Regions from separate parts of the Atlantibacter sp. MEI4A-1023 genome, predicted to be linked through region 3. Evidence: predicted binding sites of a transcription regulator. Region 3 holds the regulator's gene; each other region holds the start of a gene.

What was found. The regulator Fur, encoded in region 3, represses iron uptake genes when iron is present. The targets are predictions, from matches to a motif close to ATAATAATGAGAACNACTATCAA.
Region 1: sufA (Fe-S cluster assembly scaffold SufA) is a predicted target of Fur. The motif match lies at 2,455-2,477, and genes of this name have one in related genera.
Region 2: ACVV26_RS15640 (Nramp family divalent metal transporter) is a predicted target of Fur. The motif match lies at 1,758-1,780, and genes of this name have one in related genera.

What each region holds. Positions count from the first base shown of each region.
Region 1 covers NZ_CM149568.1:2,586,972-2,591,249, forward strand. Annotated here, with positions in the region: gene sufC (Fe-S cluster assembly ATPase SufC) at 1-530, opposite strand, end outside; gene sufB (Fe-S cluster assembly protein SufB) at 547-2,031, opposite strand; gene sufA (Fe-S cluster assembly scaffold SufA) at 2,036-2,413, opposite strand; gene ACVV26_RS12445 (hypothetical protein) at 3,004-3,138, shown strand; gene ACVV26_RS12450 (hypothetical protein) at 3,214-3,414, opposite strand; gene menI (1,4-dihydroxy-2-naphthoyl-CoA hydrolase) at 3,676-4,086, opposite strand; gene ydiJ (D-2-hydroxyglutarate dehydrogenase YdiJ) at 4,083-4,278, opposite strand, start outside.
Region 2 covers NZ_CM149568.1:3,282,933-3,287,210, reverse strand. Annotated here, with positions in the region: gene ACVV26_RS15650 (sensor domain-containing phosphodiesterase) at 1-225, shown strand, start outside; gene ACVV26_RS15645 (NupC/NupG family nucleoside CNT transporter) at 270-1,469, opposite strand; gene ACVV26_RS15640 (Nramp family divalent metal transporter) at 1,820-3,058, shown strand; gene ACVV26_RS15635 (BglG family transcription antiterminator) at 3,152-4,278, shown strand, end outside.
Region 3 covers NZ_CM149568.1:1,527,059-1,531,336, forward strand. Annotated here, with positions in the region: gene glnS (glutamine--tRNA ligase) at 1-607, shown strand, start outside; gene ACVV26_RS07385 (helix-turn-helix domain-containing protein) at 722-1,336, opposite strand; gene fur (ferric iron uptake transcriptional regulator) at 1,640-2,092, opposite strand; gene fldA (flavodoxin FldA) at 2,385-2,915, opposite strand; gene ybfE (LexA regulated protein) at 3,065-3,346, opposite strand; gene ybfF (esterase) at 3,487-4,254, opposite strand.

The DNA.
Region 1 (4,278 bases), 1.1 Mb from region 3:
TCCAGCCCGGAGTCAGATTCATCCAGAATGCACAGATCCGGCTCCAGTACCGCCATTTGCAGGATGTCATTACGTTTTTTCTCACCACCGGAGAAACCGACGTTAACCGAACGGGTCAGCAAATCTTCCGGCATCTTCAGCAGCTTGATTTTTTCTTCCATCAAATCCTGGAAGTCGAAGCGGTCAAGCTCTTCCTGGCCGCGATATTTACGTACCGCATTCAGGGCCGTTTGCAGGAAAAACTGATTACTGACGCCGGGGATCTCAACCGGGTACTGAAACGCCATAAAAATGCCTTCCCCGGCGCGATCTTCCGGGTCTAATTCCAGCAGGTCCTTGCCTTTGTAATGCACCTCGCCGCCGGTCACCTCATAATCCTCGCGCCCGGCCAGGGTCGCCGATAGGGTACTTTTACCGGAACCGTTCGGCCCCATGATGGCATGCACTTCTCCCGGACGTACCTCGAGCGATAAACCATGCAGGATCTGCTTATCTTCAACGCTGACTTCGAGATCTTTAATACTTAACATTTCGTATCCTTATGGCTTAACCGACACTGTGCTCAAGGCTGATGGCTAATAATTTTTGGGCTTCCACCGCGAACTCCAGCGGCAGTTCGGAAAACACATCCTTACAGAAGCCATTGACGATCATCGAAATGGCGTCATCTTCGCTGATGCCGCGTTGCAGGCAGTAGAACAGTTGGTCTTCGCCGATGCGCGAGGTGGTGGCTTCATGCTCCAGCTGCGCCGAGTTATTGCGGCACTCCACGTACGGGAAAGTATGCGCCCCGCAGTCCGGGCCGATCAGCATCGAGTCGCACTGGGTAAAGTTACGCGCGTTGGTGGCGGTCGGCATGATTTTTACCAGCCCGCGATAACTGTTCTGGCTGTGCCCCGCTGAAATCCCTTTCGAGATAATTGTCGATTTGGTGTTTTTGCCGATGTGGATCATCTTGGTGCCGGTATCGGCCTGCTGATGCCCGCTGGTCAGCGCCACCGAGAAGAATTCGCCGATGGAGTTATCACCGCGCAGAATGCAGCTCGGGTATTTCCAGGTAATGGCGGAGCCGGTCTCGGACTGGGTCCAGGACATCTTGCTGTTCTCGCCCTCACACAGCGCGCGCTTGGTGACGAAGTTCAAAATCCCGCCGGTGTTGTTATCGCCAGGGAACCAGTTCTGCACCGTGGAATATTTCACTTCAGCGTCTTTATGGATGATCACTTCCACCACCGCCGCATGCAACTGGTAGCTGTCGCGTACCGGGGCGGAGCAGCCTTCGATATAACTGACGTAGCTGCCTTCATCGGCAATCAGAATGGTGCGTTCGAACTGGCCGGTTTTTTCCGCGTTGATGCGGAAATAGGTCGACAGCTCCATCGGGCAGCGCACCCCTTTCGGGATGTAGATAAAAGTCCCATCAGACGCCACCGCCGCGTTGAGCGCCGCGAAGAAATTATCGTTAGACGGCACTACGGTGCCCAGGTACTGGCGAACCAGCTCGGGGAACTCATGAATGGCCTCACCGAAGGAACAAAAGATAATTCCCTGGTCGGCCAGCTTTTCACGATAGGTCGTGGCAACCGACACCGAGTCAAAAATGGCGTCTACCGCCACCTCTTTACCTTCACGCACCGGCACACCGAGCTGCTCGAAGGCTTTTTCCACTTCATCGGTTAAATAGCTGTTGCTGCCGGTCTGCTGCACCGCGCCCGGTTGGGATTCACAGCTATCATCACAGTTGCCGCAGGACGGCGCAGAGTAATAGCTGTAATCCTGATAGTTCAGCTTATCGTAGTGGGCTTTCAGCCAGTGCGGCTCCTCCATCTCCAGCCACGCGTGATACGCGTTGAGACGGAATTCCAGCATCCAGTCAGGTTCATTACGGCGCGCAGAAATCGCCCGCACCACCTCTTCGTTGATGCCTTTCGCCAGCTCATCGGTCTGTAACCGGGTAAAAAAGCCCTCTTTATAGTTGAGGTGCCCGGTCCAGGTTTTGACATCGTCAGTTGCTTCAGTATTACGAGACATAGAGTTATTCCGCCTGGACCCCAAAGCTTTCGCCACAGCCACATTCGTTCTGGGCTTTCGGGTTATTGAATTTGAACAGTTGGTTTAATCCTTCACGTACATAATCGACTTCCGTGCCATCGATAAACGGCATTGCCGACAGCGGCACGTACAGCCGCGCCCCGTCCTGCTCAAACAGCAGATCGTCCTGGCGTGGCTCTTTCACGGTATCCAGCACATAGCCAAAGCCCGCGCAGCCGGTTTGTTTGATGCCGAGGCGTATGCCTGACATGCCTTCTTGCGCCGACGTCAGCTTGCGAACGTGTTCCGCCGCCGCAGGCGTCAGCGTCAGCCCCTGCCAGGCGAAATCTTTCGGATCGAAGTTATCAGTTTGCACATCCATCATTCACCTCATTGATTCAAAGCCCACAGGCCGATAGCCCTATGTTAGTGATAACAATTCTCAATACAACATTCTGGCAACATGGGTATTGGTGGAATGCTGCTTTTTTGGGCGTCTTTACTAAGGATAGACCCTCACAGAAGAGTTGCAGATGGCGAAGCGTGCGGTTTAGTTAGTTGAAATAAAAGGTATTTTGTTAGTCAGAACAGGTATGTCGTGGAAGAAGGAAAAGATGTATAGGTAATACCTATTTATTTGATTAGGTAAGAGCTTATCAGGCGCAGAGAGACAGCTTTCCGGTGGTCCGTCACTCAGGCAAAAGTATGAGACCTGTGTAATTATGTACATTTTCACTCATAAGAGAATAATTATTACCGCTACGCTTCACTCTGAGGAATAAAATTTATAGCTTATTGATTTTACTGATGAAAATATTTTTCACATTTTCCTGGAATATCGCTAATACTTATCTCCGGTCAACGTAAAACCTTTTAAACATTGTCGTAGAGGTGCAATAGATGCAGTTTGTGAGTGAAAGTAGCGTAATGTCTGAACAAAACTTTGATTTTCTTGCATTTAGTTTCGCCGGGATGCAATTACGCGGCAGGGATGTGAATCTGGATAATATTACTGGCTTGATGGAGCACGAAAGCAAAATCTGGTTCCAGAAACGGTATGATTTTTACCTTAATCAGTTCAGAAATGGGTTCGCAGCTCACAACTAATTAAGCCTCAACCGGGTAGCGTTCGCTACCCGGCCTGCCTGGCGTTACTGCTCGCCGCTAACGCTTTTTCTCACCTTACAATGGCCTGACGGGCCTGTCTGGATCGTCTATATCCGGGACATCGGGGTCGATGTCATCTTCCGGAAGCCGATCGGGATCTTCAATATCAGGAATATCCGGGTCTAACGGATCGTAATCATCAGGCGGCAAACGTTCAGGGTCATCTGTAATCGGTCTGTCAGATGGAATCGGATCATAATCAGGTCGCTCAGACATATTACCTCCGGCTAATCGACAAGGCGCTACTGTTCGCTATTTCCTGTTTTCTCTGGTTCGTCTTCCTTCCAGATCAAACCATTTATCGGGATCTTTCGGTGGTTCTTTAATCATGCTTAAAACGAGGCATTTCATGGCCGGCTCCGCAGGATAAGCAGTACGTGCTGCGACTGAAGTATAGGCATGGCGCGGCATTCCGGCGAGCGGAGCGGGATCGGATTTGTCTCTATTCGGGCCAGTTTATTGACCCGAACAGGGGTTTTACACCACCGACGTGGTCAGACGGGAGGTACAGCAGAGTTTGTTCTGTTCATCGAAAATATCGATTTGCCACACCTGATGGCGGCGGCCAACGTGTACCGCGCGGCAAACGCCGCGCACGATGCCCGCCCGGGCGGAACGCAGATGGTTGGCGTTGACTTCCAGCCCCACCACCCGCTGTTCGCCTTCGGTGCACAGATACCCTGCCACCGAGCCGAGAGTTTCCGCCAGTACCACCGATGCGCCGCCGTGCAGCAGCCCAAACGGCTGGCGGGTGCGGCTGTCCACCGGCATGGTGGCTTCCAGCGAATCGTCGCCGATATGGCTGAAGGTAATATCCAACAGCCCCACCATATTGTCGTGCCCCATCGCGTTCAGGGCCTCCAGCGTCGCGCTGCGTTTCCAGATCATCCCAGTATCTCCAGCATTGCCTGTAAAGGGTGACGCACGCCGTTGCCTTCGATGCGCTTCACCTGGCTGCGGCACGAGTACCCGGTCGCCAGGCAGCGATTGCGCGGCAGGCGCTGCATCGCCTGATGCCACGACAGCTCGTAAATCCCCAGCGAGTTGGCGTGGTTGTTAATTTCGTGGCCGTAGGTGCCC
Region 2 (4,278 bases), 1.8 Mb from region 3:
ATCAAAATCGATGGCTGCTTTATCCAGGATATCCTGACCGACTCGCTGGATAACATGATTGTGAAATCGATCTGCGAACTGGCGAAGGCCAAATCCTTTTCAGTGGTGGCGGAGTACGTCGAAACCGAAGCGCAACGCGAACTGCTGCTGGAGTTGGGCGTGAATTATCTCCAGGGTTATCTCACCGGCAGACCGGTGCCCCTGCACACGCTGGTTCAGGCGTAAAAAAACCCGCTTCGGAAAGCGGGTTTTTTAATTCTGGTAACTCTTTACGGCAGCATCAGCGCCGCGATGGACGCCGACAGCACGCTCACCAGCGTGGAGCCGTATACCAGTTTCAAACCAAAGCGGGATACCACGTTGCCTTGCTCTTCGTTCAGGCCCTTGATCGCACCGGCGATAATACCGATAGACGAGAAGTTAGCAAACGATACCAGGAAGATAGACAGGATGCCTTCCGCACGCGCAGACAGCGGGGAAGCGGACTGGGCAATTTTCTGTAGATCCAGCATTGCTACGAATTCGTTGGAAACCAGTTTGGTCGCCATGATACTGCCCACCTGCAACGCTTCGCTTGCCGGTACGCCCATCACCCAGGCAATCGGGTAGAACACATAACCCAGAATGCCCTGGAAGGAGATGCCCAGTACCGCAGCGAACAGCGCGTTGAGGCCCGCGATCAGCGCGATAAAGCCAATCAGCATCGCCGCAACGATCACCGCCACTTTAAAACCGGCCAGGATGTATTCACCCAGCATCTCGAAGAAGCTTTGGCCTTCATGCAGACTGGACATCTGCAGGTTTTCGTCTTCTTGTTCAACGCGGTACGGGTTAATCAGCGACAGCACGATAAAGGTACTGAACATGTTGAGCACCAGCGCCGCCACCACGTATTGTGGCTTCAGCATGGTCATGTACGCGCCAACGATGGACATCGATACCGTGGACATTGCCGTGGCCGCCATGGTGTACATGCGGTTGCGGGACATTTTGCCGAGGATATCTTTGTAAGCGATGAAGTTTTCCGACTGGCCGAGGATTAGCGAGCTGACGGCGTTAAAGGATTCCAGTTTACCCATACCGTTCACTTTGGAGAGCACGGTACCGATAGCGCGGATCACAATCGGCAGAACGCGAATGTGCTGCAAAATACCGATCAGCGCGGAAATGAAGACGATAGGGCACAGAACCTGCAGGAAGAAGAATGCCAGGCCTTGATCGTTCATGCCGCCAAAGACGAAGTTTGTCCCTTCGCGCGCAAAGCCGAGCAGTTTGTCGAACATGCCTGCGAACGCCTTCACAAATCCGAGACCAATCTCAGAGTTAAGGAAGAACCAGGCAAGAAGCACTTCTATAACTAATAATTGAACAACAAAGCGAATACGAATTTCTTTGCGGTTACGACTGATCAGCAAAGCAAGCAGCGCAACAACGGCGAGCGCCAGAACAAAGTGCAGAACGCGGGACATATGTGCTCCGAATATGAGGCAGGTTTAATTTTCCTGCACATTCTATGCAACGAGGCGTAATAAAACGAGATCTACCGCTCACTATAGTAAGGTCTTGTGACGAACCGCAAAAATAGTGATCCACCAGACATTTCTGATATGTTACGTAAAGAACTGAAAGGTTACGTTCTCCGGCTATACTTTTAACACTTCGCCACGCTCCGTTGATAACCACGGCGCTACGCACGCGGCTCTTCCAACATCGTTTTTAGCTATCAAAGTAATCGTACGCTCCCCTTGTGAATGAACTTGATAATCATTCTCGTTTTGTTAGCATAAAACATAGCAAAGGCTATATCTTGAGGCAAAAAATGACCAGCAGTCGCGTTGATAACAGTAATGGCCGTACGGCGCGTAAACTCAGGCTGGCGTTAATGGGGCCCGCGTTTATCGCGGCGATTGGCTATATCGATCCCGGTAACTTCGCCACCAATATCCAGGCAGGGGCCAGCTTCGGCTACCAGCTGTTGTGGGTCGTGGTGTGGGCTAACCTGATGGCGATGCTGATTCAGGTGCTGTCCGCCAAACTGGGCATCGCCACCGGCAAAAATCTCGCCGAACAAATTCGCGACCACTATCCGCGCCCGCTGGTGTGGTTTTACTGGGTCCAGGCGGAAATTATCGCCATGGCGACCGATCTCGCGGAATTTATCGGCGCGGCCATCGGCTTCAAGCTGATCCTCGGCGTGTCGCTGTTACAGGGGGCGATACTCACCGGCGTGGCGACATTCCTGATCCTGATGCTGCAAAGCCGTGGCCAGAAGCCGCTGGAAAGGGTGATCGGCGGCCTGCTGTTGTTTGTGGCGGTGGCGTATATTGTCGAACTGATTTTTTCTCAGCCGGAGTTTGCAGAACTGGGCAAAGGGATGATTATCCCCAGCCTGCCGACCTCGGAAGCGGTGTTTCTCGCCGCAGGCGTGCTGGGCGCGACCATTATGCCGCACGTGATCTATCTGCACTCGTCACTGACCCAGAACCTGCATGAAGGTTCGCGGGCCGAACGCTATTCCGCCACCAAATGGGATGTGGCGATTGCCATGACCATCGCCGGTTTCGTGAACCTGGCGATGATGGCGACGGCGGCGGCGGCATTTCACTTTTCTGGTCATACCGGGGTCGCCGATCTCGACCAGGCTTACTTAACTCTCGAGCCGTTATTAAGCCATGCGGCGGCGACCATTTTTGGCCTGAGCCTGGTGGCGGCGGGCCTGTCATCCACCGTAGTCGGTACTCTGGCGGGGCAGGTGGTGATGCAGGGCTTCGTGCGTTTTCATATCCCGCTGTGGGTGCGCCGCAGTATCACTATGGCACCGTCGTTTATTGTGATCCTGATGGGCCTCGATCCGACGCACATTCTGGTGATGAGCCAGGTCCTGCTGAGCTTTGGTATCGCTCTGGCGTTAGTGCCGCTGCTGCGTTTTACCAGCGATGCCAAACTGATGGGGTCACTGGTCAATACCCCTCGGGTACGGATTATCGGCTGGGGGATTGTGGTGCTGGTGGTGGCGCTCAACCTGTGGCTACTGATCGGCACGCTTTTCGACCTGTAAGCAAGACCGTGACAGGCCATCTGTCACGGTTTTCTCAATCATTACCCGCTAAACTGGTTACCTTCTTTCAACGCCCGTTGGTCCGTATTTTCCATGAATGGATTTGATCTTGTTTTCGTGAAATATGTCCAGGAACACAGCCCGGTTGCCATTGGCGACGTGACCCAGCGTTTCGGCAAAACGCTCTCGACGTTAAAGCGCACCATGAAAGAGATTAATGCGCTGCTGCCTGAGCAATTTCATCTGCATATTGATAATCAGTTGATTACCACCACCATGGGCTACGGCGAATATATCGAGCTACTGGAGAAAATTAAGTTCAACCGCTATATCACCAGCCCGGAAGAGCGCACCCGCGATTTATTTGTCGCGCTGTGCCTGAATGACGTGGTGAATAAAAGCGAGTATTACGCCCGGTTTTTCGTTAGCGCCAGCACGTTAAAAAACGATGCGCCGGTTTTAAGCCAGTTCTTGCAGGATAATCAGTTAGCTCTGCAAAGTATTCACCGCAAAGGCTCGGCGCTGTCGGGTGACGAAATCGCGCTGCGTATCGCGGTGTGCTTAACCATTCTAAAGACCGTCGAAATTGGCGAAGACCACCGGTTAATTACCCATAAAGCCAACGATCCGGTAAACCGCTCGGTGGCGGAGCGTTTTCTCAGCCAGTGTCATGAGGAGATCGCTGCCGCCGCGCGGCTGTACACGCAACGTATCGAACCGACATTGCGCCTCGGTTATAACGGTAAAAAGTATTTTCTGGTTTACCTGAGCCTTGCCATGCATCGCCTGAAGCGTGGCCACGAAATTAACGATACATCAACGCTGGATTTTATTGCCACAGTCCCGTTCGGGTTGTTTGAATCGCAAAATGAAAACTGCTTTCTGGATCTGCTGGTATCGTCATTGAGCACCACCCGGCGCGCCTTCACGCTTTACGATCGGCCATTAGTCGAGGCGGTAGGGCAGTTTATTGAACGTATCGAACCGGCACTGGTCAGTACCCTTTATAATCGCCAGGCGTGTTTTGCCGAGGTATATCAGTTTATCTGTTTGGCGATTATTCAGAATAAATTTCACCTGTGGTTTGAAGATAAAAAATTACAGGGGGTGCGCGCCAGCTATCCGCAGCTCTGGGAAAGCGTAAAGCAGGCGCTGGCGTCAATGGAACAGCATTACGCGATCCAGTTTTCCGGCGTCCATCTGGCGACACTACTGCTGAT
Region 3 (4,278 bases):
CGAGAACTATCCGCAGGGCCAGAGCGAAAGGGTCACGATGCCAAACCATCCGAACAAACCGGAGATGGGGAGCCGTGAAGTGCCGTTCAGCGGCGAAGTGTGGATCGACCGCGCCGACTTCCGCGAAGAGGCTAACAAGCAGTACAAGCGCCTGGTGCTGGGTAAAGAAGTCCGCCTGCGTAATGCTTATGTGATTAAAGCTGAGCGTGTAGAAAAAGACGCGGAAGGCAACATCACCACTATCTTCTGTAGCTACGACGCAGAAACCCTGAGCAAAGACCCGGCGGACGGCCGCAAAGTGAAAGGCGTGATCCACTGGGTGAGTGCCAGCCATGCGTTACCGATTGAAATCCGCCTGTACGATCGTCTGTTTAGCGTGGCAAATCCCGGCGCGGCAGAAGATTTCCTGTCGACTATCAATCCAGAGTCGCTGGTGATCAAGCAGGGTTTTGGCGAGCCGAGCCTGCAGAATGCAGAAATGGGCAACGCGCTGCAATTCGAGCGTGAAGGTTATTTCTGCCTCGACAGCAAATATTCCAAACCTGAACATCTGGTGTTCAACCGTACGGTGGGTTTACGCGATACCTGGGCGAAAATCGGGGAATAAGATTTCATTGCTAAAACGCCGCGTAATGCGGCGTTTTTTTTGGCGTGAAGCTTCTTTAAATGAAAAGAGAAAGGCCCGGAGAACGTCTTAGACTGCGATGAATTACCTCTCGCATCAACTGAGTTTTTCAGGCAGTTGATTGATTGTCAGCAATTTGCCTCTTTTAACATCGATATGATTTTTAGCGCGCATCGCCGACAAAACTTTCATGACGATACTGCGAGATAAGTTGGTTCGTTTGACGATGAAATCCGCAACATTGATTTTTGACCGCATAAACTCATCTAGTTGATTAAGATGGAGGAGATTCCCCTTAATCATTTGATAACTATTTCGCCCCATCATCATCTCATCCCGATAAAGTAAACTTTCTATATGCCAGGATAAAATTGGCGGTATTAAGTGCAGCGAATGATTATCGTCAAGACGCTGCATGAAAATGTCCAGAGGCACTAACTGGAAATGGCATTGCGTATCGGCATAAATGCGCAGATAGGCCAGATTTCGGGCATTACCGGTTAGCCCAAACAGCGCTGGCGCAGTTTGTTTTTCAAATAAAAGTCTGTCGCTGCTGCGAATGATAGAAAACTGCCCACCATGAATCAGCGTAACGGTATGAGGTCTTACGGGTATTAAGGTATATCTTTCTACACGCGTAAGTTTGTTATAGTCAGTGAATAAATCCGTTAAGCGATATAATTCAGAGAGAGGTTTCTGCGGTAATGTCATTGCGATTAACCAGATTTATTTTATCGGATGCGATGCTAATCACTATTTTAAGTGATGGCATTTTTAAACCGCAACGCAACAAACAGACCCGGCAGGTGATAAGATGTCTCAATATATGATAACTGGCTGATTTATATAGTTATTGATATATTCTTAAAACATCATTCACATTATTTAATTCATTACAGGATTTACTTAAAGGTTTCATTATTAAGCAAGCCATGCCTGTTATTTTTTAAATCATCAGAAATAAAAAAGCCGACATTAGTCGGCTTTTACTGGAATTCATGATTCTAGAAAAAATTACTTTTCTGCGATCTCATGCGCATTTTCGTCTTCGCGGCAATCGCCTTCTGCGCAATGGCCATACAGGTACAGGCTGTGGTTAGTTAAGCGAATACCGTGACGGGAGGCAATTTCACGCTGGCGCGCTTCGATTGAATCGTCGCTAAACTCGATCACTTTACCGCAGTCAAGGCAAATGAGGTGATCGTGATGATGCTGCTGAGTCAACTCGAAAACGGATTTGCCGCCTTCAAAATTATGGCGCGTGACGATTCCGGCATCATCAAACTGGTTAAGAACGCGGTAAACGGTCGCTAACCCAATCTCTTCACCCATGTCGATCAGGCGTTTGTATAAGTCTTCCGCACTGACATGGTGGTTGTCCGGCCCCTGCAACACTTCGAGGATTTTTAACCTCGGAAGCGTGACTTTCAGGCCAGCCTTTTTCAATGCGGTATTGTTGTCAGTCATGCGGAATTTGTCCTGTTACGTAACGATTCGCTCCTCAGGGAGCAAGAGATCGATGCAAGGCATTATGCGTTTCATTATAGAACTGCCATGCCTAAATGAAAACTGCAACTGCCTTGCTTAAAAATACCCAAAATCGTGGCGCTGCCTGCATTTGTTGCAAAATCACCCGATGCGTAAGGCGTATATTGTACAGGTCTGGAGGCAAAAGTTAAAAATTTGTAGCAATTATTTTTATCGCTTTTGCCTATCAATCAAGATAAAAAGGCGCTAATTGACTTAGCACCCTTAATAATCAGGCGTTGATGATGTCCTGCAGGTGCAGCTCTTCAGAAACCTGTTTAACCCATTTTTCAACGCGTTCTGCGGTGAGTTCCGGTTGGCGATCTTCGTCGATGGCAAGACCGAGGAAGTGATCGTCATCCGCCAGGCCTTTGGAGGCTTCAAAGTGATAGCCTTCAGTCGGCCAGTGGCCAACGATAGTTGCGCCGCGCGGTTCAATAATGTCACGCATGGTGCCCAGCGCATCGCAGAAGTATTCGGCATAGTCTTCCTGGTCGCCACAACCAAACAGGGCAACCAGTTTATTGTTGAAATCAATCTCTTCGAGGGTAGGGAAGAAGTCATCCCAGTCGCACTGCGCTTCGCCGTAATACCAGGTAGGGATGCCCAGCAGCAAAATATCAAAACTTTCGAGGTCTTCTTTGCTGCTTTTAGCAATATCACGCACTTCAGCAACATCTTTACCAAGCTGTTTTTGAATCATTTTTGCGATATTTTCAGTGTTGCCGGTATCGCTGCCGAAGAAAATGCCTACGATTGCCATGAGTAAAATAACCTCTTGAAACTTAATGAGATGGTTGAGGCAAAAAGCCTACAGATAGGGCAATCATAGCAGAACAGACAAGCTGGCGGAAATCTCTATCACGGCCATGTGCACAGTCTGCTACATCGCGCCGTGTTTTTAGATAACGCTCAGTCTTTAAGGGCGGCGAGCTGTGACAGCAGAATATCTTCGATCAATTCGCTGCGGCTGATATTGCGGGCCTCTGCCAGCATGTTGAGCGCGTCAACCGCTTCAACGTTCAGTTTGAGCTCAACGCGCTTGAGCCCGCGCACTTTGTCGCGCTTTAACTGGTTGCGCTTGTTAATGCGCAACTGTTCATCGCGTGACAGCGGGTTAGTTTTGGGTCTGCCCGGGCGGCGTTCGTCCGAGAACAGATCTAATGTCGTACGGTCCGTTTGTTCTTTGGCCATGATGCGCGTTTTGACAGGGAAAACAGGGTGCAGGAGCGGGGCTCGGATGCAGTTAAGCGCGCCATCATACATGAGGGAATCCGGCGCGCCAACGCGTTAACGGCACTCTGACTTATCAGCCGCTTTATTTTTAACCATTTTTACCCGGCATCGAGGTAGCGGCGGATTGCCCGTACCACGGCCTGCGGTTTTTCGGCATGAACCCAGTGGCCCGCGCCCGCTACGACGTGCGCGCGGGCCTGGGGGAATTGCGCAAGCAGCGCCTCGCGATGGCTTTCATCCACGTACGGCGAATTGCCGCCGCGAATAAATAGCGCCGGATGATCCCAGGCGGGCACCGTTTCCCAACCGACGATATGTGAATACTGATCCCACAGTGCCGGCACATTGAAACGCCACTCGCCGGATGCGAAGGATTTGAGCAGAAACTGAATCACCCCTTCTTCAGGGATTTGTTCACGCATCAGGGCCGCCGCATCCTGGCGAGAGGTGATCCCGGCTTCGCTGACGGCGTTAATCGCGGCGAAAATTTCATCGTGCCGCCGCACCTGGTAATCCACCGGCGCGATATCAATCGCCACCAGTTTATCGATGCGTTGCGGCGCGATGTTGGTTGCCGCCATCACGGCTTTACCACCCATGGAGTGGCCGATAAAAGTGGCTTTGTCGATACTCAGTTCGTCGAGCGTATCAATCAGATCCTGTGCCATGGCCGGATACGTCATGATATCGCTGCGCGGCGACAACCCGTGGTTGCGCATATCCACCTGGATAACGTCGAAATCGGTAATCAGTTCGCGAGCCAGCACGCCCAGGTTATCCAGGCTGCCGAACAGGCCGTGAACCAGCACGATCGGTGAGGCGTTATGCGATTGTTGTGTAGTTTGCGCTCGGGTATGTAATTTCATGGCAAAGTTCTTTTTTTGCAGGTG